DNA from 3 places in the Halomonas sp. BC1 genome. Region 3 is predicted to be linked to each of the others. Evidence: predicted binding sites of a transcription regulator. Region 3 holds the regulator's gene; each other region holds the start of a gene.

Region 1 (6,849 bases), on a different contig from region 3:
TGCGGCAGAATCTCGATGCCTTGCGCTTGGCACTGCTCTGGCGTGAGCTCGTAAAGGTTGATGTTTTGCGCCTTGCCGGGGTCCAGCTTGCGCTCGATGCCATCCATTCCCGCCGCAATCAGGGCGGCGTGAACCAGATAAGGGTTGCAGCCAGCATCGGGGAGACGGAATTCAAGACGGCCATAAGGCACGCGCACCATGGCCGAACGGTTGTTATCACCATAGGCAATGAATACCGGTGCCCAGGTCGCCCCGCTCGCCGAACCGCCGGCCACCAGGCGTTTGTAGGAATTCACCGTTGGGGCAGCAAAGGCACATAGCGCCGGGGCGTGATGAAGTAACCCGCCCAGAAAATGGTAAGCCGTCGTCGACAGGCCAAGATGCTGGGGGTCGCTGTCATCGCCAAAGACGTTATTGCCGTCTTTATCAGCAATGGAAAGATGGATATGCATGCCGTTGCCAGGCCGATCAGCATGCGGCTTGGGCATAAAGGAACACACCATGCCAAGCTCGTTGGCGATTTCACCGGCAGCCATGCGCACAAAGGTAAAGCGGTCAGCAGAGGTCAGGGCGTCACTGAAGGTGTAATTGATCTCGAACTGGCCGTTGGCATCTTCGTGATCAATTTGGTAGATATCAAAGTCCACCGCCTGAAGCGCTTCGACCAACCTTTCCAGAAACTCGCGTGAGCGCGACAAGCCTTTATAGTCGTAGCAGGGCTTGGCCAGCGTATCGCTCTCATCAACCGGCAACAGCTCACCGGACGCTCCCCGCTTGAACAAGGAAAACTCAGGCTCCAGGCCGGTGTTCAACGTCCAGCCCAGCTCGTTTAGCCGCTCTAACTGACGCATCATGACAACGCGGCTGTCCAGCGCGTGCGGGGCATCATTGACGTAACCGCAGCACGCCATGCGAGCGTAGTGTTTCTGCCACGGCACCAACGACAACGAGTTCAAATCACCTTTGGCCATAAAATCCGGCCCATGGGGCTGCATGCCAAGGCCCGACACCGCAAAGCCAGCGAACCCCGCGCCTTTCTCAACGACATCCATCAGGCAGTTAGCCGGCACTGACTTGGTTTTGGCCGCACCGTGTATATCCACGAACTGGGCCAGCAGATAACGGATGTCATGCTCTTTGATCAACTCAACAGCAGCTTCTGGAGACATACTCAACCCTCTTAAAAATTCTTTTCAAGAAACTATATTTCCCAAAAAGAAAGGCACATAGCATGCCAGAATGTCTCGTCGACCGTTAAAAAACCTCCTCAAATACCTACAAAACACTGATTTAAATGAAATAAATATTTAATTCAGGATTTCAAGAAAGCATTTCCCATCTTTTCTCCTATTGGTTTCTGTGCCTTGACCGCGCCATAACGGTGCAAATTTGCCAAAAAGCGCACCCATAAAGAACAAATGACACGCATATAAAAACCTGGAGGAAAATATGGCGAATATATCGACCTAAAAATTCAAAAAATAAGTAACTGTTTTTTATATGAAATAAACCTGTGTCTCATGCATTTTCTGTATGCACTGACACGTCATGGCAAGCTTATTGCTTCACTGCAAGGAAATATAATTTCTTTTAAAGAATCCATAAAGGGCGACAGCCACTTCTGGTTTCTTTTGGAAAACCTGCCCTAACCGACTGGAAGGAGAATTGATATGACAACGTTATGGCGTACTTCTGCCCTTGCCGAACGCCACCATGCACTCGGTGCGACACTGGAAGACTGGAACGGCATGGGGACTGCGTTTCGTTACGCGGGAGCGGATACCGCCGATCACCACGCCGCCATTCGCACCCAAGCAGGCTTGATGGATGTCTCTGGTCTGAAAAAGATCCATTGCGTTGGCCCGCATGCCAAAGTGCTGCTAGACCATGCCACCACGCGGGATATGTCAAAGCTTTACCCGGGAAAATCTGTCTATGCCACCATGCTCAACGAGGCTGGCAAGTTCGTGGATGATTGCATTGTCTACTGCCTGGCGCCGAATGCGTACTTGGTGGTGCATGGCACCGGTCTGGGCCAGGAAATGCTCACTCTAGGTGCCTTGGGTCGTAACGTCAGCCTGATGTTTGACGATGATCTTCACGACTTGTCACTGCAAGGGCCATTGGCCGTCGACTTTCTTGAAAAGCATGTTGAGAGTATTCGCGACCTGCGTTACTTCCACCATTTGCAGACCCGCCTGTTTGGCTTTGATGTGATGATTTCACGCACCGGCTATACCGGTGAGCGCGGCTATGAGATTTTTTGCAAGGCCAAGGATGCTCCCTCTGTGTGGGACGAAATCCTCGACAAGGGTGCCCCCATGGGCATCGTGCCATGCGGTTTCGAGACACTCGATTGGCTACGCGTGGAAAGTAACCTGCTGTTCTATCCCGTTGATAACTCCGAGACATACCCCTTCCCCGACCAGCCCGCCGGCGACACGCTATGGGAGCTGGGGCTGGACTTCACCGTATCCAAGGACAAGACCGAGTTCCGGGGGGCAGGCGAACACTTCCGCCTCAAGGGCAAGGAGCGCTTCAAGATCTTTGGTGTATTGATTGACAGCGAGGAGGCGGCAAGCGCTGGGGACACCCTCTGGGCAGATAACAAGCAGGTCGGCATTGTTACCGAAGGCATGTTTTCAAGGCTTAGTGGCCGCTCCATGGCACTGGCGCGCCTTGATGTTCCTTATGCCGAGCACGGTGTGCCGTTGGAAATACGTGGCAGCCTGCAAGCCACTGCCAGCAGCCATAGCTTGCCTTTTGATGACCCTGACAAACAAAAGCGCATTGCCAAAGGCTAGATGAAACGATCAATAAAAAGGAAAATCCATATCGACAAAAGCCAAATATGAAGTCAATCTATTACATAGAGATATATTTGGCTTTAAATCGATAAATTTCTTATTTTTTATTTATATTTAAAATTTTAAATTTATATAGGAAAAAAATGAAGGATTCTTGTGACAGTTACATCATCCGCGTTTCTTGCCCGGCTACCTCCGGCATCATTTCGGCGGTGACCTCGTTTTTGAGCGAGCATGACTGCTATATCAGTGAACTGGCCCAATACGATGATGAAGAGCTGCAAAACTTCTTTCTGCGTGCCAAGTTTCGCTTCAATGAAGGCGTGAGTGGGGATATCGAGACATTGCGTGATGAATTTGCCGCCATCGCCAAGGACTTTGAGATGGAGTGGCAGATTTACAGCAGTTCCAAACCCATGCGCGTTTTGCTGATGGTCAGCAAGTTCGATCACTGCCTGAGCGATTTGATGTATCGCCAGGCGCAAGGTGAGCTAGACATGGAAATCACCGCCATCGTCTCGAACCATCGCGACCTTCGCCCCATGGCCGAGCGCGAAGGCATCCGCTTTGTTTACCTGCCGGTCACTAAAGAGACCAAGGCCAAGCAGGAAGCCGCGCTGATGGATATCGTCGAAGAGACCGGTACCGAGCTTGTCGTGCTGGCACGTTATATGCAGATTCTGTCTGACAACCTGTGCCGCCAACTGTCCGGGCGCGCCATCAATATTCACCACTCCTTCTTACCGGGGTTCAAGGGGGCCAAGCCTTATCATCAGGCACATACGCGAGGCGTCAAACTGATTGGTGCCACCGCGCACTACGTGACCTCTGACCTTGATGAAGGCCCGATTATCGATCAGGAAGTTCAGCGCGTTAACCATACCTATCGCCCTGAAGACCTGGTCGCCGTGGGACGTAACACGGAAACCATCGCGCTTTCCCGTGCGGTCAAGTATCACCTGGAGCACCGCATCTTCCTTGATCAGAACAAAACGGTGATTTTCCAATGACCCTCACGACACAAACATCTGCCGCCTTGATTGACGGCAAAGCCTGGGCCGAGCGGGTACTGGTTGAAGTCGCCGACAGCGTGGCGCAACTGGAAGCGGAAGGCACCACACCAGGGCTTGCTGTGGTGTTGATCGGTGAAGATGCCGCCAGCCAGGTATATGTGCGCAACAAGATCCGTAAGGCTGAAGCGGTCGGGATCCGTTCGCTTGAGTATCGCTTCGACACCTCCTTGACCCAGGCCGAGCTGCTGGCACTGATCGACAAGCTGAACCAGGACCCTGAGGTCAACGGCATTCTGGTGCAGCTGCCGCTTCCCGACAACATCAGCGAGGACGCCGTGATTCAGGCGATTTCACCGCTCAAGGACGTCGACGGGTTTCATCGTGAAAACGTGGGAGGGCTGGCACAGGGCGCTGACGTGCTGACACCCTGCACGCCTACCGGCTGCCTGCGTCTTCTGCAGGAAACCTGCGGCGACCTGAGCGGTAAACATGCCGTGGTCGTCGGGCGCTCCAACATCGTCGGCAAGCCCATGGCCGCCCTGCTGCTTCAGGCCAACTGCTCGGTCACGGTGCTCCACTCACGCAGCGTTAACGCCGAAGCCATCGCGCGCCAGGCGGATATTGTCATTGCCGCGGTCGGTCGCCCGAAGATGATCAATGCCGACTGGCTCAAGCCCGGTGCGGTGGTGATTGATGTGGGTATTAACCGCATCGAAGAGTCAGCCAATGGCGAGCCAAAGACGCGTCTTGTCGGGGATGTGGATTTTGCCAGCGTCAGCCAGGTGGCCAGTGCAATCACCCCGGTACCCGGCGGCGTCGGCCCGATGACCATCGCTTACCTGATGCAGAACACGGTGGTCGCCACCCGGCTTCAGCAACACCACAAAGCGGCTCAGCCAGCACTTATCTGATCTACCACAGGAGGGCGTTGTCATGCCTTTTGGATTATTGAAATACGGTTTGTCCTCGGAGTATCCCGTCGATGTGGACTTGCCTCCCCCCAAAGAGCTCAAGCCCTCCTACGATGTGGTGATCATCGGTGGCGGTGGCCACGGGCTGGCCATTGCCTATTATCTGGCCAAATACCACAACATCACCAAGGTAGCCGTGCTTGAAAAGGCTTACCTGGGGGGCGGCAACACGGCGCGCAATACCGCCGTTATCCGCTCTAACTACCTGACCTCGGAAGGGGTCAGGTTCTATAGCGAGTCGGTCAAGCTGTTCCAGAACCTCTCGAACGAATTTGACTTCAATATCATGTATTCCGAGCGCGGTCAGTTAACCCTGGCACATACCGATGCCACGGTACGTGCCTTCCGCCAACGCGCAGAGGTTAACAAACATTTCGGCGGACGCACCGAAATGATCGACCGTCAGCAGATCAGTGAGTTGGTGCCAACGCTTAACCTCGACCCGGGGCACTTGCCGGTTCTGGCCGGTTTGTGGCACCGCGACGGCGCCACAGCGCGCCATGATGCCGTGGCCTGGGGCTATGCCAAGGAAGCCGCCAAGCGCGGCGTTGAAATCCATCAGCTCACTGAAGTGCAGGAGCTGATCATTGAAGGCGGGCGCATTACCGGGGTGAAGACCAATCGCGGCACTATCCAGTGCGGTTGCGCCGTGCAAGCGGTTGCCGGGCACAGCTCGATCCTGGCCAAAAAAGCCGGCTTCCGCCTTCCGATTATCAGCTACCCGCTGCAGGCGATGGTCACCCAGCCGGTCAAGCCATTCCTGAGCCCGCTGGTCAGCTCTTCCGCCCTGCATTGCTACGTTCAGCAAACCAGCCGTGGCGAAGTAGTGTTCGGGGGCGGCTCCGATCCCTACCCGCTTTACAACACGCGCTCTACGCTGGAAATGAAGGAAAGCCTGATTGCCAGTGGCATCGAGATGTTCCCGTTTCTGGCCAAGGCCAAGCTGATGCGCCAATGGGGCGGGATTACCGACATGACCCCGGATTACAGCCCCATCATGGGGGAAAGCCCGGTTGAGAATTACTACCTGGATGCTGGCTGGGGCACCTGGGGCTTCAAGTCAACGCCCATCTGCGGCAAGACCATGGCAGAGCTGGTAGCCAACGGCGGAAAAGTGCCGGCGCTGATTCAGCCATTCCGCCTGGAACGTTTTGCCAATTTCCAGCAAGTCAATGAAATGGGCGCGACAGCGGCCAGTCATTAACGTCAGCCGCTTATGTCAGCCACCGTCTCAGCGACTATGTGAAGGCACGCTCAATGAAAGTCATGAACTGCCCGCTCAACGGGCTACGCAATATCAGTGAGTTCATCTATGGCGGAGAACTCAAACCGATGCCCGGTCAATGCAGCGACCGGGAATGGGCCCACTATGTGTTTTATAGCGACAACACAGCAGGCGTTATTACCGAATGGTGGATGCATGCCGCCTCCAGCTACTGGTTCCTTGCTGAACGCCATACTGTTACCGATGAAATACTGCGTACGTTCGATCCCAAGGAAGTTTTCCAGGAACGTGTCGAGTTTTCCTCTGAGGAGACACGCAAATGAACCGCACCCAACCATCAGGCAATACACAGACGATGGATAACCGCCTTCCCGCTCCCATGGGGCTCTATATCGACCGTCAACAGCCTATCAGCATGACGTTTGAAGGGCAGACCCATCAGGGTTTTTGCGGAGACTCGATTGCCAGTGCGCTGGCGGCTGATGGCCGTTATCTGCTGTCCCGCTCGTTCAAGTACCACCGCCCGCGCGGCCCGCTCACCATGGCCGGGCAAGATGCTAATACGCTGGTGCAGCTGCCCGATGAACCGAACGTACTGGCAGATACCTGCCTTGCCTACGAGGGTTTGAACGTTACAGGCCAGAACTACAGCGGCAGCCTTGACCACGACAGCGACATGAAGCTGGGTAAGTTCTCGAAATTCATGCCGGTGGGCTTTTATTACCGTTCTTTCTATAAGCCTAAAGGTGCCTGGAAATACTGGGAGTCCCTGATTCGCAAGAAAGCCGGGCTGGGTCACTTTGACCTCAAGGCGAAGGGCGATTATCACGACA
Region 2 (6,849 bases), on a different contig from region 3:
ATAGAGCATCAAAAACGGCATATCAGTATAGCAGGCAAGGCAACGAGGCAAGCATGGCATCTCTGGGTCAAATGAGTGATTACGACATACGCCTGGTGCGTATTTTCAAGACCGTGGTGGAGTGCGGTGGCTTCACCGCTGCAGAAACGACGCTGGGCATCAGCCGCTCGGCCATCAGCCAACACATGAGCGACCTGGAGAGCCGCCTGGGGTTTTCGCTTTGCCAGCGAGGTCGCGGTGGGTTCAGCCTGACCGAAGAAGGCAAGGAAATTTACCAGGCCGGCCTGACCCTGCTGACCGCCCTCGAAACCTTCAAAAGCGATGTCAATGCACTGCATCACACCATCAAGGGCGAGCTGAATATCGGCATCACCGATAACCTGGTGACGCTACCCGCCATGAACGTTACCCACGCCCTGGCGGCGCTGACGGCGCCCAACCATGCGGTGACCGTGAATATTCATATGGAACCCTCTGACGCGGTGATCCGGGGCGTCATGGATGGGCACCTGCACGTCGGGGTGGTGCCTGCCGTGAACCTGCCCACCAGCCTGGAAACGCGCTGGCTTTACGACGAGCCGTCATACCTATACTGCTCGGCAGAGCACCCCTTGTTTCCACAGGCCGATGAGAGGCTCGAAGCAGGCGACATTGCCCAGCACCCCGCCATACAGCCCCGCTACCCGCTACCGGAAAAGGCCCGCCAGGCCCACGAAGCACTCAACCGTCGAGCCTCTGCGTCAGACCGGGAAGGCGCTGCCTTCCTGATCCTGACCGGGCGCTTCATTGGCTTTCTACCCGAACACGTGGCCGCCCAGTGGGTCAGCGCAGGCAAGATGCGCGCCCTGCTGCCCCAGCACTACGCGTATCGCATCCCGTTCGTGCTAATTACCCGCCACGACCGCCGCCCCAACCGCGTGGTGGATGCCTTCCTGGGGCTGGTGAAGGAAGCCAACTAGGCTTTGTACGAAAAGTCGGCGAGCGATGGCCAGACAAGGCAAAAATCGGCGAAAAGACGGAGTTTACAAGGTGTAAATGAGTACTTTGAGCCGATTTTTAACGCCGTATGGGCGAGCATAGGCAATTTTCGTACAAAGCCCAGCGGCGCAGCCCGCCAGGCTCTGCCCGACAGCTAGCTGCGCCATGCGCTACCGCATCAAGGCTGGCGAGCCGCCTCGCTGGCCATCAGCGGCACAGGGCCTGCCTGGGGAGACGACGCCAGCGTACGGCTGGCGACGTAATACACCACCGCCCCCAGCGCCGAGCCCGTGAACCAGCCGTAGTCATAGAACCAGTTCATGGTGCCGGTCAGCAGCGACAGCAGGGTCAGGCTCACCGGAATGCCGAAGGCAATGAATCCGGCGATGTTGACCGCAGGGTAAGCCTGGTGGTCCATGTACAGGCTAGGCACATCTAAACGCTGCTTCTTAATCAGGAAGTAATCTACTGCCATAATACCCGCAATCGGGCCCAGCAGGCTGGAGTAGCCCAGCAGCCAGTTGGAGTACATCTGCTCCAGAGAAACTCCCTGGCTCACCACCCCCGCCTTTTGCAGCAGGTCGTAACCCATCAGCAGCACCCCCACGGCGCCAGTCATCAGCACGCCACGGGTTTGATTGATCAGCTTGGGGGCAATGTTCTGAAAGTCATTGGTGGGTGAGACGATATTGGAAGCGGTGTTGGTCGAGATGGTCGCCACGATGATCAGCAGCATGGCCATGATGACCCAGAAAGGGCTGTCGATATAGCCGATCAGGCGCACCGGGTCGGCCACGGTTTGGCCTACCAGCGTTTCCGAGGCGGCGGTCAATACCACGCCCAGGGCAGCAAAGAAGAACATGGTCAACGGCAAGCCCAGGATCTGCCCGACGATCTGGTCCTTCTGGCTCTTGGCGAAGCGGCTGAAATCAGGAATGTTCAGTGACAGCGTCGCCCAGAAGCCCACCATGGCCGTCAGGCCAGCAAAGAAATAGCCATACACCGAAGCCCCTTCCGGGCGCGACGGCGGCTGGGCCAGCAGTTCGGTCATCGACATGTGCGGCCACGCCCACATCATCAGCCCGATCCCCACGGCCAACAGCAGCGGTGCCGCCAGGGTTTCCAGCCACTTGATCGACTCGGCCCCGCGAATCACCACGTACAGGTTCATGGCGCCAAACACGAAGAAGCCAATTACTTCGCCGACGCCACCCAGCGCCGCCCAGGCGGGAAACAGCGCCGACAGCAGCAGGTGAATGGCCAGCCCGCCAAACATGGTTTGAATGCCAAACCAGCCGCAGCCTACCAGCGCCCTGACCAGGCAGGGCACGTTGGAACCCAGGATGCCAAACGAAGAGCGCAGCACCACCGGAAAGGGAATGCCGAATTTAGTGCCGGGAAAAGCGTTCAGCGTTAGCGGAATCAGCACGATCACATTGGCCAGCAGAATGGCCAGTAGCGCCTCGCCAACGCTCAGCCCAAAGTAGGCCGTGAGCACGCCGCCCAGGGTGTAGGTAGGCACGCAGATCGACATACCGACCCACAGCGCCGCAATGTTCCATTTACTCCAGGTACGCTCTTTTGCTTCGGTAGGCGCAATATCGTCGTTGAAGCGTGGGCTTTCACGCACATCATCTTCCACTGCCAGTTCGACCAACCCCTGCTGATCGATCATTCGAGATTTAGCTGCCGTCATCTGTTGTCTCCTCAGCCTCGCCATTGCCTTTTTATCTTCAAAGGTTCAACAGGTTGCGCAGCAATAAGCGTGCCCAAAACCACGCGCTCACCGCTAACTCATTGAACACAAAGCTGACTAAACAGACATATATAAAGACGAAGCCCTCTGTATCATTGTTGTTATAGCCACGGGTATTAAAACCTCCTAAACAGGGTAGCGACATATTCATAAAACGCACCATCAGAATGCAAAACACCAATATAAAAACCAAAAAATAAAACACAACTTATTGATTTAAAAAATAAAAATGAAACGCCATAATAGTGCAACACCTCACCAAATTGATAAAAACGGCCAATAAAAAACTTAAAAAACAGCAAAAACAGTCACTTGAAAGACAACCAGGCTTTTCATAAAAACTTCTTGCAAAACGTCTTCAACCAGCGCTATGTTCAAAAAGCTGTCTATCTTGACAGCTTTGCTAACAATTATAAGTTTCGACCATGAGTCGATGTCATGACACGCCTAGCGATCTTTTCCGCCACTCATCGATACCGGCAGAAAAGCCACCCATAGCTGGCCTCCCATCCATTCGGAGGTCGGCGCGTTATGACAAAAGAGGGGTAGTCCATGCAGAAAATGAAGATTGGCCTGATCCAGATGGCCCTGAATACCAGCACCGACCAGGAACCCGGCGCCATTCGTGACGCAATGAACGCCGCACACCTGCCCATGATTCAGCAAGCCGCCGAGCAAGGCGTGCAGGTGCTGTGCTTCCAGGAAGTGTTCAATCAGCCCTATTTTTGCCCCAGCCAGGACAGCAAGTGGTACGCCGCCGCCGAGCGAGTGCCGGAAGGTCCCACCTGCCAGATGATGCAAAAGCTCGCGGCCGAGCACCGCATGGTGATCATCGTCCCTATCTATGAAGAGACCGAGACCGGCGTTTACTACAACACCGCCGCCGTGTTCGATGCCGACGGCAGCTACCTGGGCAAATACCACAAGACACACATTCCCCAAGTGGCTGGCTTTTGGGAGAAATTCTTCTTCAAACCAGGCAAATCCAACTGGCCGGTTTTCGATACCGCCTACGGCAAGATCGGCGTGTATATCTGCTACGACCGCCACTTCCCGGAAGGCTGGCGGGCATTGGCGCTCAACGGCGCCGACGTGATTTTCAACCCTTCGGCCACGGTGGCCGGTCTTTCCCAATACCTCTGGGAGCTTGAACAACCCGCCTCTGCGGCTGCCAACGGCTGCTTTATCGCCGCCATCAACCGGGTTGGCACCGAGGCGCCCTGGAATATCGGCGACTTCTACGGCTCCAGCTACATCGTCAACCCACGCGGCAAGATCGAAGCCCAGGCCAGCGCCACGGAAGACGAGCTGCTGGTGCATGAGATCGACCTGGATATGGTGCGCGAGGTGCGCAACAACTGGCAGTTCTTCCGCGACCGACGCCCCGAGACCTACACCCGCCTCACCGACGGTGAATGATTCTGCTGGCTAAACACAACGACAGGAGCGAACCATGAGCTTATTGATCAAGGGCGGCACGGTGGTCACCCACGCCGACACTTACCGCGCCGATGTGCTGTGTGTCGACGGCAAAATCCACGCCATTGGCACCGACCTGGAGGTGCCGGAAGGCTGCGAGATCGTCGATGCCAGCAACCAATTGGTGATGCCTGGCGGCATCGACCCCCATACCCACATGCAGATGCCCTTCATGGGCGCGGTGGCCAGCGAAGACTTCTACACCGGCACCGCCGCCGCCATGGCGGGCGGCACCACCACGATCATCGACTTCGTGATTCCCAGCCCCGGTCAGTCGCTGCTGGAAGCCTTCGAAACCTGGCAGGGCTGGGCGGAAAAAGCCGCCACTGACTTCGCCTTCCACGTAGCGATCACCTGGTGGGATGAGAGCGTCAAAGAGGAAATGGGCACCCTGGTACGCGATCACGGGGTCAACAGCTTCAAGCACTTCATGGCCTACAAGGGCGCCATCATGGCCACCGATGACATTCTGGTGGAGAGCTTTTCCCGCTGCCTGGAGCTGGGCGCGGTGCCCACCGTGCATGCGGAAAACGGCGAGCTGGTCTACCACATGCAGCAGAAGCTGCTGGCCCAGGGCATCACAGGGCCGGAAGCCCACCCGCTTTCCCGCCCACCGCAGGTGGAAGGCGAAGCCGCCAGCCGCGCCATTCGCATTGCCTCCACCCTGGGCGCGCCAGTCTACCTGGTGCACGTCTCCACCAAAGACGCGGTGGATGAAATCGCCTACGCCCGCCAGCAGGGCCACCCGGTGTTTGGCGAGTGCCTGGCGGGCCACCTGGTGATCGATGACAGCGTTTACCAGCACCCGGACTGGGCTACCGCCGCCGCCCATGTGATGAGCCCGCCTTTCCGGCCCAAAGGCCACCAGGAAGCGCTCTGGCATGGCCTGCAATCTGGCAATCTGCAAACCACCGCTACCGACCACTGCTGTTTCTGCGAAGAGCAGAAGGCCGCCGGGAAAGATGACTTCACCAAGATCCCCAACGGCACTGCGGGTGTGGAAGACCGCCTGGCCGTGCTGTGGGACGAAGGGGTCAATACCGGCAAGCTCTCGCCCCAGGAGTTCGTGGCGGTCACCTCCACCAACACCGCCAAAATCTTCAACCTCTACCCGCGCAAAGGGGCGATTCAGGTAGGTGCCGATGCCGACCTCGTGGTCTGGGACCCCAACGGCACCCGCACGATTTCCGCCAAGACCCATCATCAGAACGTCGATTTCAATATTTTCGAGGGCAAGACGGTGCGCGGCATTGCCCGCCATACCATCAGCCAGGGCAAATGGACCTGGCGGGATGGCGAGCTGCACGCCGAGCGCGGCGCAGGGCGCTACTTAGAACGCCCCGCCTACCCCGGTGTGTTCGAGCTGCTGGCCAAGCGTGCCGAGCTGAATGCCCCCGTGGCGGTAACTCGCTGAGCCTCGCCCCACAAAGAACAGACGCCCCACTAAGAACAGAACGATCCAGAAGGACCAGGGAGAAACGACCGTGACCCATTCACTTGATCATCTGCCCAGCGCAAAAGAGGTCGGCACCTACGACCCAGCGACGCTGGCAAGCAACTTCAGCGACCTGCATCCGCCGCTGACGCCGCGCCAGGCCATCATCGAAAGCCAGCGCTGCCTGTACTGCTATGACGCGCCCTGCGTCGAGGCCTGCCCGTCGGACATCGACATTCCCAGCTTCATCCGCCAGATCAGTGACAACAACATTAATGGCGCAGCAGCAACTATTCTGGAAGCCAATATCCTCGGCGGCAGCTGCGCCCGAGTGTGCCCCACGGAAATCCTCTGCGAACGCAGCTGCGTGCGTAACCACGACGCCGAGTGCCAGCCAGTGCTGATCGGTTTGCTCCAGCGCCACGCTACCGACCATATGCAGTTCGATAGCCACCCCTTCAAGCGGGCCGCCAGCACTGGCCGCCATGTTGCCGTGGTGGGCGCGGGGCCTGCGGGCCTCTCCTGCGCTCATCGCTTGGCCATGCTGGGCCACCAGGTCACCATCTTCGAGGCCGAGCAAAAGCCTGGTGGGCTCAACGAGTACGGCATTGCCCGCTACAAGATGACCGACGATTTTACCCGCAAGGAAGTCGAGTTCCTGCTGGACATTGGCGGCATCGACCTCCAGTACGGCCAGCGTCTGGGCGACAACCTCACTCTCGATACCCTGCGCCAGCAGTACGACAGCGTGTTTCTGGGTTTAGGGCTGGGGGCCAGCCGCACGCTAGGGCTGACCGGCGAAGATGCACCGGGCCTGATGCCCGCCGTGGACTACATCAAGACCCTGCGCCAAACCGATGACCTGGGCAGCCTGGCCGTGACCAAGCGCTGCATCGTGATTGGCGCAGGCAATACCGCCATCGACATGGCCACGCAAATGGCGCGTTTGGGAGCCAAAGAGGTCACTCTGGTGTATCGCCGTGGCACTGAGGCGATGTCCGCCACCGACCACGAACAGGAGATTGCCAAGGCCAACGGCGTGCGTATGGTGACCTGGGCCCAGCCGGACGAAATTCTGCTGGATGCTCAAGGTCGAGTGGCAGGCATGCGTTTTGCCAACACCGCAGAGCAGCAGGGCCGACTCTCCACCACGGGCGAGACCTTCGAGATCGCGGCGGATGCCGTTTTCACCGCCATCGGC
Region 3 (6,849 bases):
GGGCTCTGCCAGCGGCTCGGTATCACCCTGGAGCAGGTCGCCTTCTGCGGCGATGACCTCCCGGACCTGGCGCCGATCAAACGCTCGGGCATCGGCATCACCGTCCCCAACGCACCGGACTACATGCATACCCACGCCGACTGGATTACCGACCGTCTGGGCGGACATGGCGCCGTTCGCGAAATTTGCGACACGCTGCTGACCAGCCAGGGGCACTGGGACGCCGTGCTCGACACTTACCTACACGGCTCCACCTGAATGGGCATCAGGGTGAAAAAGCGCGTCTGGCTGACGGGGCTGGTCATCACCCTGGGGGGACTGCTGGTTTGGCTGGACCCCCGCGCGCCCCAGCAGCGCGAGGTAGATCCTGAGGCTCAGGCTCAGGAGCCCGGACACGTGCTGGAGAATGCCGAGATCACTCTGTTTGGTGAAGATGGCACTCTGCAACAGTCGCTGGTCGCGCCGCGACTGGTACATACCCCGCAAGCGGCGATGACCAACGTCACGTCACCGCGCGCCACGCTGTTCGATAGTGAACAGCGTGAGTGGTTGGCGGTTGCCGATACCGGTACCCTGAACACGGACACCCAGGCGCTGACGCTGGCCGGATCGGCACGGCTATTGGCACCAGACGAAGGCTGGCAGCTGGATACCGACCTGCTGCATTATGATGGCCTGGCACGTCATGCCTGGAGCGATACCCCCGTAGTGCTGCAGCAGCCGCCCCAACGTATCGAGGCATCCCGTATGGATGTCTGGCTGGACGATAGTCGTGTCAGCTTGATCAATAACGTGCGCGGCGTGCATCCGCCCGCCCCCCACTCTTCTCAGGAGTCGCCATGAACGCCCTGCTTCGTACGGCACTGCTCGCCCTTGCCGTTCCCATGGTAGTCGTAGGCGCGCTGCCTGCTACTGCTCAACAACAAGCCCCTATCGAAGTAGAGGCCGACCGCCTGGACTTGGACCAGCGCGCGGGCACGGCGGTTTACTCTGGCAATGTCGATATTCGTCAGGGTGAAATGCAGCTGCGCGGAGAGCGTGTCGAAATTCACCGCAACCAGGCCGGCGAACTCTCCCGGGCCGTCGCCACGGGCGAGCGTGCCTACCTGCGCAATCAACTGGAAGACCAGACGACGCCCATGGAAGGCTGGGCGCGCCGCATCGTCTACCACGTGTCCGAACGCCGCGTCGAGCTCATCGACCAAGCCGAACTGACCCAGCAAGGGGATCGTTTCCAGGGGGGACGGCTCGAATACTTCATCGACCGCGGGGTGGTGCAAGCGCGCTCTGATGTCAGCGGCAGTTCGCCACAGCGCATCCGCATGACCCTGCAGCCCGAACAATAGCGAGAGGACGCCCCGTGACAGCGATGACCCCCGACACCGCAGCGGTCAAGACACTCCATGCACAGCATCTGGCCAAGAGCTACAAACGCCGCCGCGTGGTCAAGGATATCAATCTGGAAATTGCCCAGGGCAGCGTGGTGGGCCTGCTGGGCCCTAACGGCGCCGGCAAGACCACCTCGTTCTACATGATCGTCGGCCTGGTGAAATCCGATGCTGGCAAGGTGGGCATCGACGATCTCGACCTGACCCGGGCGCCCATGCATGAACGCGCGCTGGCGGGTATCGGCTACCTGCCCCAGGAAGCATCGATCTTTCGCAAGCTGTCGGTGGCCGACAACATCATGGCCATTCTGGAAACGCGCCGGGAGCTGGACCGCAATAGCCGAGAAGCGAAGCTCGAATCCCTGCTGGAAGACTTCCACATCACCCATATTCGCGACAACCTGGGCATGAGCCTGTCGGGCGGCGAGCGGCGACGGGTGGAAATTGCCCGCTCGCTGGCCACCGAGCCCGCCTTCATTCTACTGGACGAACCTTTTGCTGGCGTCGACCCCATTTCCGTGGGCGATATCAAGTCGATCATACGCGCGCTCAAGAAGCGCCATATTGGCGTGCTGATTACCGACCACAACGTGCGTGAAACCCTGGATATCTGCGATATTGCCTATATTGTTGGCGACGGACACATCATAGCCAGTGGAAACCCCCAGGAAATTCTCAATAACCAGAAGGTGCGCGACGTCTACCTGGGCGCCGACTTCCGCCTTTAAATAATGGCCCACGAAGACATTTTATTTAGTGGCATGCTTATTGCACTTGCACCAAACGGAGAGTCGCTCTAGGGTGGAGCTTTCTGATTAACGAGTGGTTCTCAGATGGTCATGAAAGCTTCTCTTCAACTGCGCATCGGCACACAGCTGACCATGACACCTCAGCTGCAGCAGGCCATTGCGCTGCTTCAGCTATCGACGCTGGACCTTCGTCAAGAAATTCAGCAGGCGCTGGATGCCAACCCCATGCTCGAACAGGAGGATGAGTTTGGCGAACAGGCGGTCAGCGAGCCTCAGGAAGCCGAGTGGGCAGACAGCATTCCCAACGAGCTCTCCGTGGACAGCGACTGGTCCGACACCTACCAGGACATGGGCAGCGCGGGCGGCAGTAGCGAAGGCCCGGACTTCGAGCGCCAGGCGGCCGGGCAGAGCCTTCACGGGCACTTGCTCTGGCAACTGGCCATGACCGACTTCTCTGCGCGTGAGCATGCCATTGCCGAGAGCCTCATCGATGCGCTGGATGCCAACGGCTATCTGACCCAGCCGCTCAACGACATCCGCGAGGGGCTCAAGGCGCAGGGCCACGATGGCCTGAGCCAACGCGAGGTCGAAAACACCTTGCTGCGCCTGCAGCAGTTCGAGCCTACTGGCGTGTTCGCCCGTGACCTGCGCGAGTGCCTGATGCTGCAGCTGGCCGCGCTACCCGAAGACACTCCGCTGTTGATGCCCGCCAAGCGTCTGGTACGCCAGTTTCTCGAAGCGCTGGGCAAGGACGACATGCGCCTGCTGAAACGACGCCTGAGCCTCGATGACGAGCAGCTGGACGATGTCATTCGTTTAATCCGCAGCCTTGACCCTCGCCCCGGAAGCGCCTACGGCGTCACCGACGACAGCTATGTGACGCCGGACCTGGTGGTACGTCACGATCACGAGGGCTGGCATCTGGAACTCAACCCGGAAGCGCTGCCTCGGCTACGTATCCAGCCCGACTACGCCAGCCTGATCAAGCGCGCCGACAAGAGCCAGGACAACCAGTTTTTGAAAGAGCACCTCCAGGAGGCTCGCTGGCTGATCAAGAGCCTGTCGAGCCGCAACGACACGCTGCTGCGCGTGGGGCGCGAGATCATTGCCCGCCAGATAGGCTTCCTCGAGCAGGGTGAAGAGGCCATGAAACCGCTGATTCTGGCCGATATCGCCGAAGCGGTAGAGATGCATGAATCGACCATCTCCCGGGTCACCACCCAGAAATACATTCATACCCCGCGCGGGGTCTTCGAGCTCAAGTACTTCTTCTCCAGCCAGGTCAGCGGCCAGGAGGGCGGCGACAGCCACTCCAGCACGGCCATTCGAGCACGCATCAAGAAACTGATTCAGGACGAGCCGCCAGGCAAGCCACTCTCCGACAGTCGCCTGGTCACCCTGCTGGAAGAGGGTGGCATTACCGTGGCACGCCGCACCGTCGCCAAGTACCGAGAGTCGATGGGTATACCTTCGTCGAGCGAGCGACGCCGTTTGCGCTAGTTAAACGCTCTTGCCCAACAAACTCGCGGCGAGGGCTTTGCAATGGCCCAAAAAGGGTTACAATCGAAGTACAGTCCGATGGATAAGGAGCACGTCAATGCAAGTAAACATCACTGGTCATCACGTTGAACTGACTGACGCCTTGCGTGACTACGTAAACGAAAAGCTGGAACGCGTTGAGCGTCACTACGACAACATCACGACCGTCCAGGTCACCTTATCTGTCGAAAAGGAGCGCCAGCAAGCGGCTTGCACGCTGCATGCCGCAGGAGCAGACCTGCATGCGGAAGCGCAGGATAATGACATGTACGCGGCCATTGACGCCCTGGCGGACAAAATCGACCGTCAGCTGGTAAAACACAAGGAAAAAGCACAAGCCCGCGCCCAAGGCGCTGGCGTGCGTTAAACCGATGACGTTGGAAACCATACTCCCCCCGGAGCGCGTGCTGTACGACGTGCCCGGGGGCAGCAAAAAAAGGGTGCTGGAGTTTTTCAGCACCTTTATCGCTCAGAACACGCCCAGCCTGGACAGTCAGGAAGTCTTCAGTCGCCTGATTGGCCGTGAACGGCTGGGCAGCACTGGTATCGGCAATGGCGTAGCCATCCCCCATGCACGCAGTCCTCACTGCAGCACGCCCATTGCTGGCTTTCTCAAGCTAGCCGAGCCCGTCGACTTCGATGCCATCGATGGTGACCCGGTCGATCTGGTCTTCGTGCTGTTGGTTCCCGAAGAAGCCGATGACACGCACCTGGCCCTGCTGGGGCAGGTGGCCACGATCATGAATGACGCTGCCACACGCCAACAGCTGCGCAATGTCAGTAGCCAGCGCGCATTGCTCGAGCTGCTGACCGACAAGATTCGCGAGCAGGCTGCCTAGCGCAGCCATTGCCAGGCAGCAAGGCACACGGCAAGCCCTCTATCCCTTTGATACCCAAGAGAGATGCGCTATGCAGCTGGTGATCATTAGCGGCCGCTCAGGGTCCGGCAAGTCCATCGCCCTACAGGCGCTGGAGGATCTTGGCTATTACGCCATCGACAACCTGCCCGCCATGCTGCTGGGCTCGCTGGTCGATGAATTGCGCGAGCAAGGGGGGCGAACTCACCTGGCGGTCAGCATCGATGCGCGCAACCTGCCCACGGCGCTGGAGCAGTTGCCTGCGTTACTGGAAGAGCTACGTCAACGCCAGATCCGTTTTCAGGTCATCTACCTGACCACGGACGCACGCATTCTGCTGGAGCGCTACTCGGCCACCCGGCGGCGCCACCCGCTGACCCGGGATAGTGACATGACCCTGGAAGAAGCCATCGACAAGGAAGAGCAGACGCTGCTCGACATTCGCGATCTGGCCGACCTGTTGATCGACACGTCACGCCTCTCGGTGCACGATCTTCGCCGTCGCATCACCGATCAGGTCGCTCACCAACGGCGTGACCAGCTGACCCTGACGTTTGAATCCTTCGGCTATAAGCGGGGCGTACCCATGGATGCCGATATCGTGTTTGACGTGCGCTGCCTGCCTAACCCTTATTGGGACCCCAGCCTGCGGCAGTTCACCGGACGCGATGCCAATATTCAGGCCTTCCTGGGCGGCTACCCCATCGTCGATGACATGCGTGACGATATTCATGCCTGGTTGGACAAGTGGCTGCCCGCCTACCAAAGCAGTCAACGTAGCTATATGACCGTGGCCATTGGCTGCACTGGCGGCCAGCATCGCTCTGTCTACATGGTGGAACAACTGGCGCAGGCGCTGGTCAAGCGCACTGGCGCCATTCAGCTCAGGCATCGGGAATTGGGCTTGCAGTACACGCTAAGCGAATTACCCGCTACCGTCGATGCCGCTTCTTCCATCCCCCCCAGCGACACGACTTCACCCTGATATCACTCGGCAAAAAGGAACCAGAGTGCCTGAAAGAACCTTAACGCTGACCAATCAACGCGGCCTTCACGCCCGCGCTGCCACCAAGCTGGTCACGTGCGGCCAGCAGTTTTCAGCCCGCATTCATGTTTACAAACAGCAGCAGAAAGCCGATGCCGCCAACATCATGTCGCTGCTGATGCTGGCGGCCCCTTGCGGCACTTCGCTGACCATCACCGCAGAGGGCGAAGATGCCGACCAGGCCCTGGATGCCATCCAGGCCCTGTTCGACGCACGTTTCGACGAGGATCAGTAACCCTCGTTAGCTGCCCGCCACCGTCATGGCATCCACCAGCCAGCTGCCGGTATGGATGCTGCCCCGCGTATCGGTATCGTCGCCAATGCCCACCAGGCCAGCGAACATGGTGTTGAGATTGCTGGCAATGGTGAACTCTTCGATGGGGTATTGCACCTCGCCATTCTCTACCCAGAATCCGGCGGCACCGCGAGAGTAGTCCCCCGTTACGCCATTGACCCCCTGCCCCATCAGCTCGGTCACCCAAATGCCCCGCCCCATTTGCTGCAGCAGCTCATCACGCGATGTCAGCGGGGCCAGAAGACGCAGGTTGCGCGCTCCGCCGGCGTTTCCGGTCGACTGCATGCCCAGGCGGCGGGCACTGTAGGCAGACAGCATGTAGCTGGCGACCCTGCCCTGCTCGATGAAACGGTTATCCCGGGTCTGCACGCCCTCGGCATCGAAGGGCGAACTGGCGGTGGCACCGACTTCCATGGGGCGCTCTTCCAGTCCCATCCACTCCGGGAAAAGCGGGCTACCCAGACGATCACACAAGAACGATGCTTCACGGTATAGTGCGCCACCCGCCAACGCGCCCATCAGGTGGCCTATCAGGCCCGCGGCCAGGCTGGGGTCGAACAGCACGGGAAAGGTACCGGTAGGCGGTTTGCGCGCACCCAGCCGCCGCAGGGTGCGTGCAGCCGCTTCGCGCCCGACCTCCTCCGGGTCACGCAGCTGTACGGGATTGCGCGCCGATGTGTAGTCATAATCGCGCTGCATGCCCTTGTCATCCTGGGCGATCAGCATGCAGGACAACGAATGGCTGCTGCCCTTTTGGGTGCCTAGAAAGCCATGGCTATTGGCGTAGACCCGCACGCCCTCGCCACTGGACAACGAGGCGCCTTCCGACTGGTGAATACCGTCCACGCTGCGCCCCGCCTGCTCACAGCGCAGCGCCAGCTCGATGGCCTGTTCGCTCGAGAGCGCCCACGGGTGATGCACCTTGAGATCCGGCAACCGGGTCGCCATCAGCGCAGCATCTGCCAACCCGGCAGCA

Evidence for each region. Region 3 encodes sigma-54, which starts transcription at its own class of promoters, with help from an activator protein. Its sites were predicted from a motif close to TGGCACNNNNNTTGCTNT; they were not measured.
Region 1: the regulator sigma-54 is predicted to act here: its motif matches at 1,550-1,567, upstream of B7L72_RS07240 (aminomethyltransferase family protein).
Region 2: the regulator sigma-54 is predicted to act here: its motif matches at 2,732-2,749, upstream of B7L72_RS12500 (NCS1 family nucleobase:cation symporter-1).

Annotation. Positions count from the first base shown of each region.
Region 1 is NZ_LFGS01000007.1:125,615-132,463, forward strand. It holds gene glnT (type III glutamate--ammonia ligase) at 1-1,169, opposite strand, end outside; gene B7L72_RS07240 (aminomethyltransferase family protein) at 1,671-2,804, shown strand; gene purU (formyltetrahydrofolate deformylase) at 2,951-3,817, shown strand; gene folD (bifunctional methylenetetrahydrofolate dehydrogenase/methenyltetrahydrofolate cyclohydrolase FolD) at 3,814-4,731, shown strand; gene B7L72_RS07255 (FAD-dependent oxidoreductase) at 4,754-5,995, shown strand; gene B7L72_RS07260 (sarcosine oxidase subunit delta) at 6,049-6,339, shown strand; gene B7L72_RS07265 (2Fe-2S iron-sulfur cluster-binding protein) at 6,336-6,849, shown strand, end outside.
Region 2 is NZ_LFGS01000015.1:242,844-249,692, reverse strand. It holds gene B7L72_RS12505 (LysR family transcriptional regulator) at 54-959, shown strand; gene B7L72_RS12500 (NCS1 family nucleobase:cation symporter-1) at 1,157-2,674, opposite strand; gene B7L72_RS12495 (nitrilase-related carbon-nitrogen hydrolase) at 3,287-4,153, shown strand; gene hydA (dihydropyrimidinase) at 4,188-5,627, shown strand; gene B7L72_RS12485 (NAD(P)-dependent oxidoreductase) at 5,698-6,849, shown strand, end outside.
Region 3 is NZ_LFGS01000012.1:199,091-205,939, forward strand. It holds gene B7L72_RS10475 (KdsC family phosphatase) at 1-258, shown strand, start outside; gene lptC (LPS export ABC transporter periplasmic protein LptC) at 259-843, shown strand; gene lptA (lipopolysaccharide transport periplasmic protein LptA) at 840-1,346, shown strand; gene lptB (LPS export ABC transporter ATP-binding protein) at 1,370-2,116, shown strand; gene B7L72_RS10495 (RNA polymerase factor sigma-54) at 2,222-3,637, shown strand; gene hpf (ribosome hibernation-promoting factor, HPF/YfiA family) at 3,735-4,043, shown strand; gene ptsN (PTS IIA-like nitrogen regulatory protein PtsN) at 4,048-4,515, shown strand; gene rapZ (RNase adapter RapZ) at 4,586-5,518, shown strand; gene B7L72_RS10515 (HPr family phosphocarrier protein) at 5,544-5,813, shown strand; gene pmbA (metalloprotease PmbA) at 5,820-6,849, opposite strand, start outside.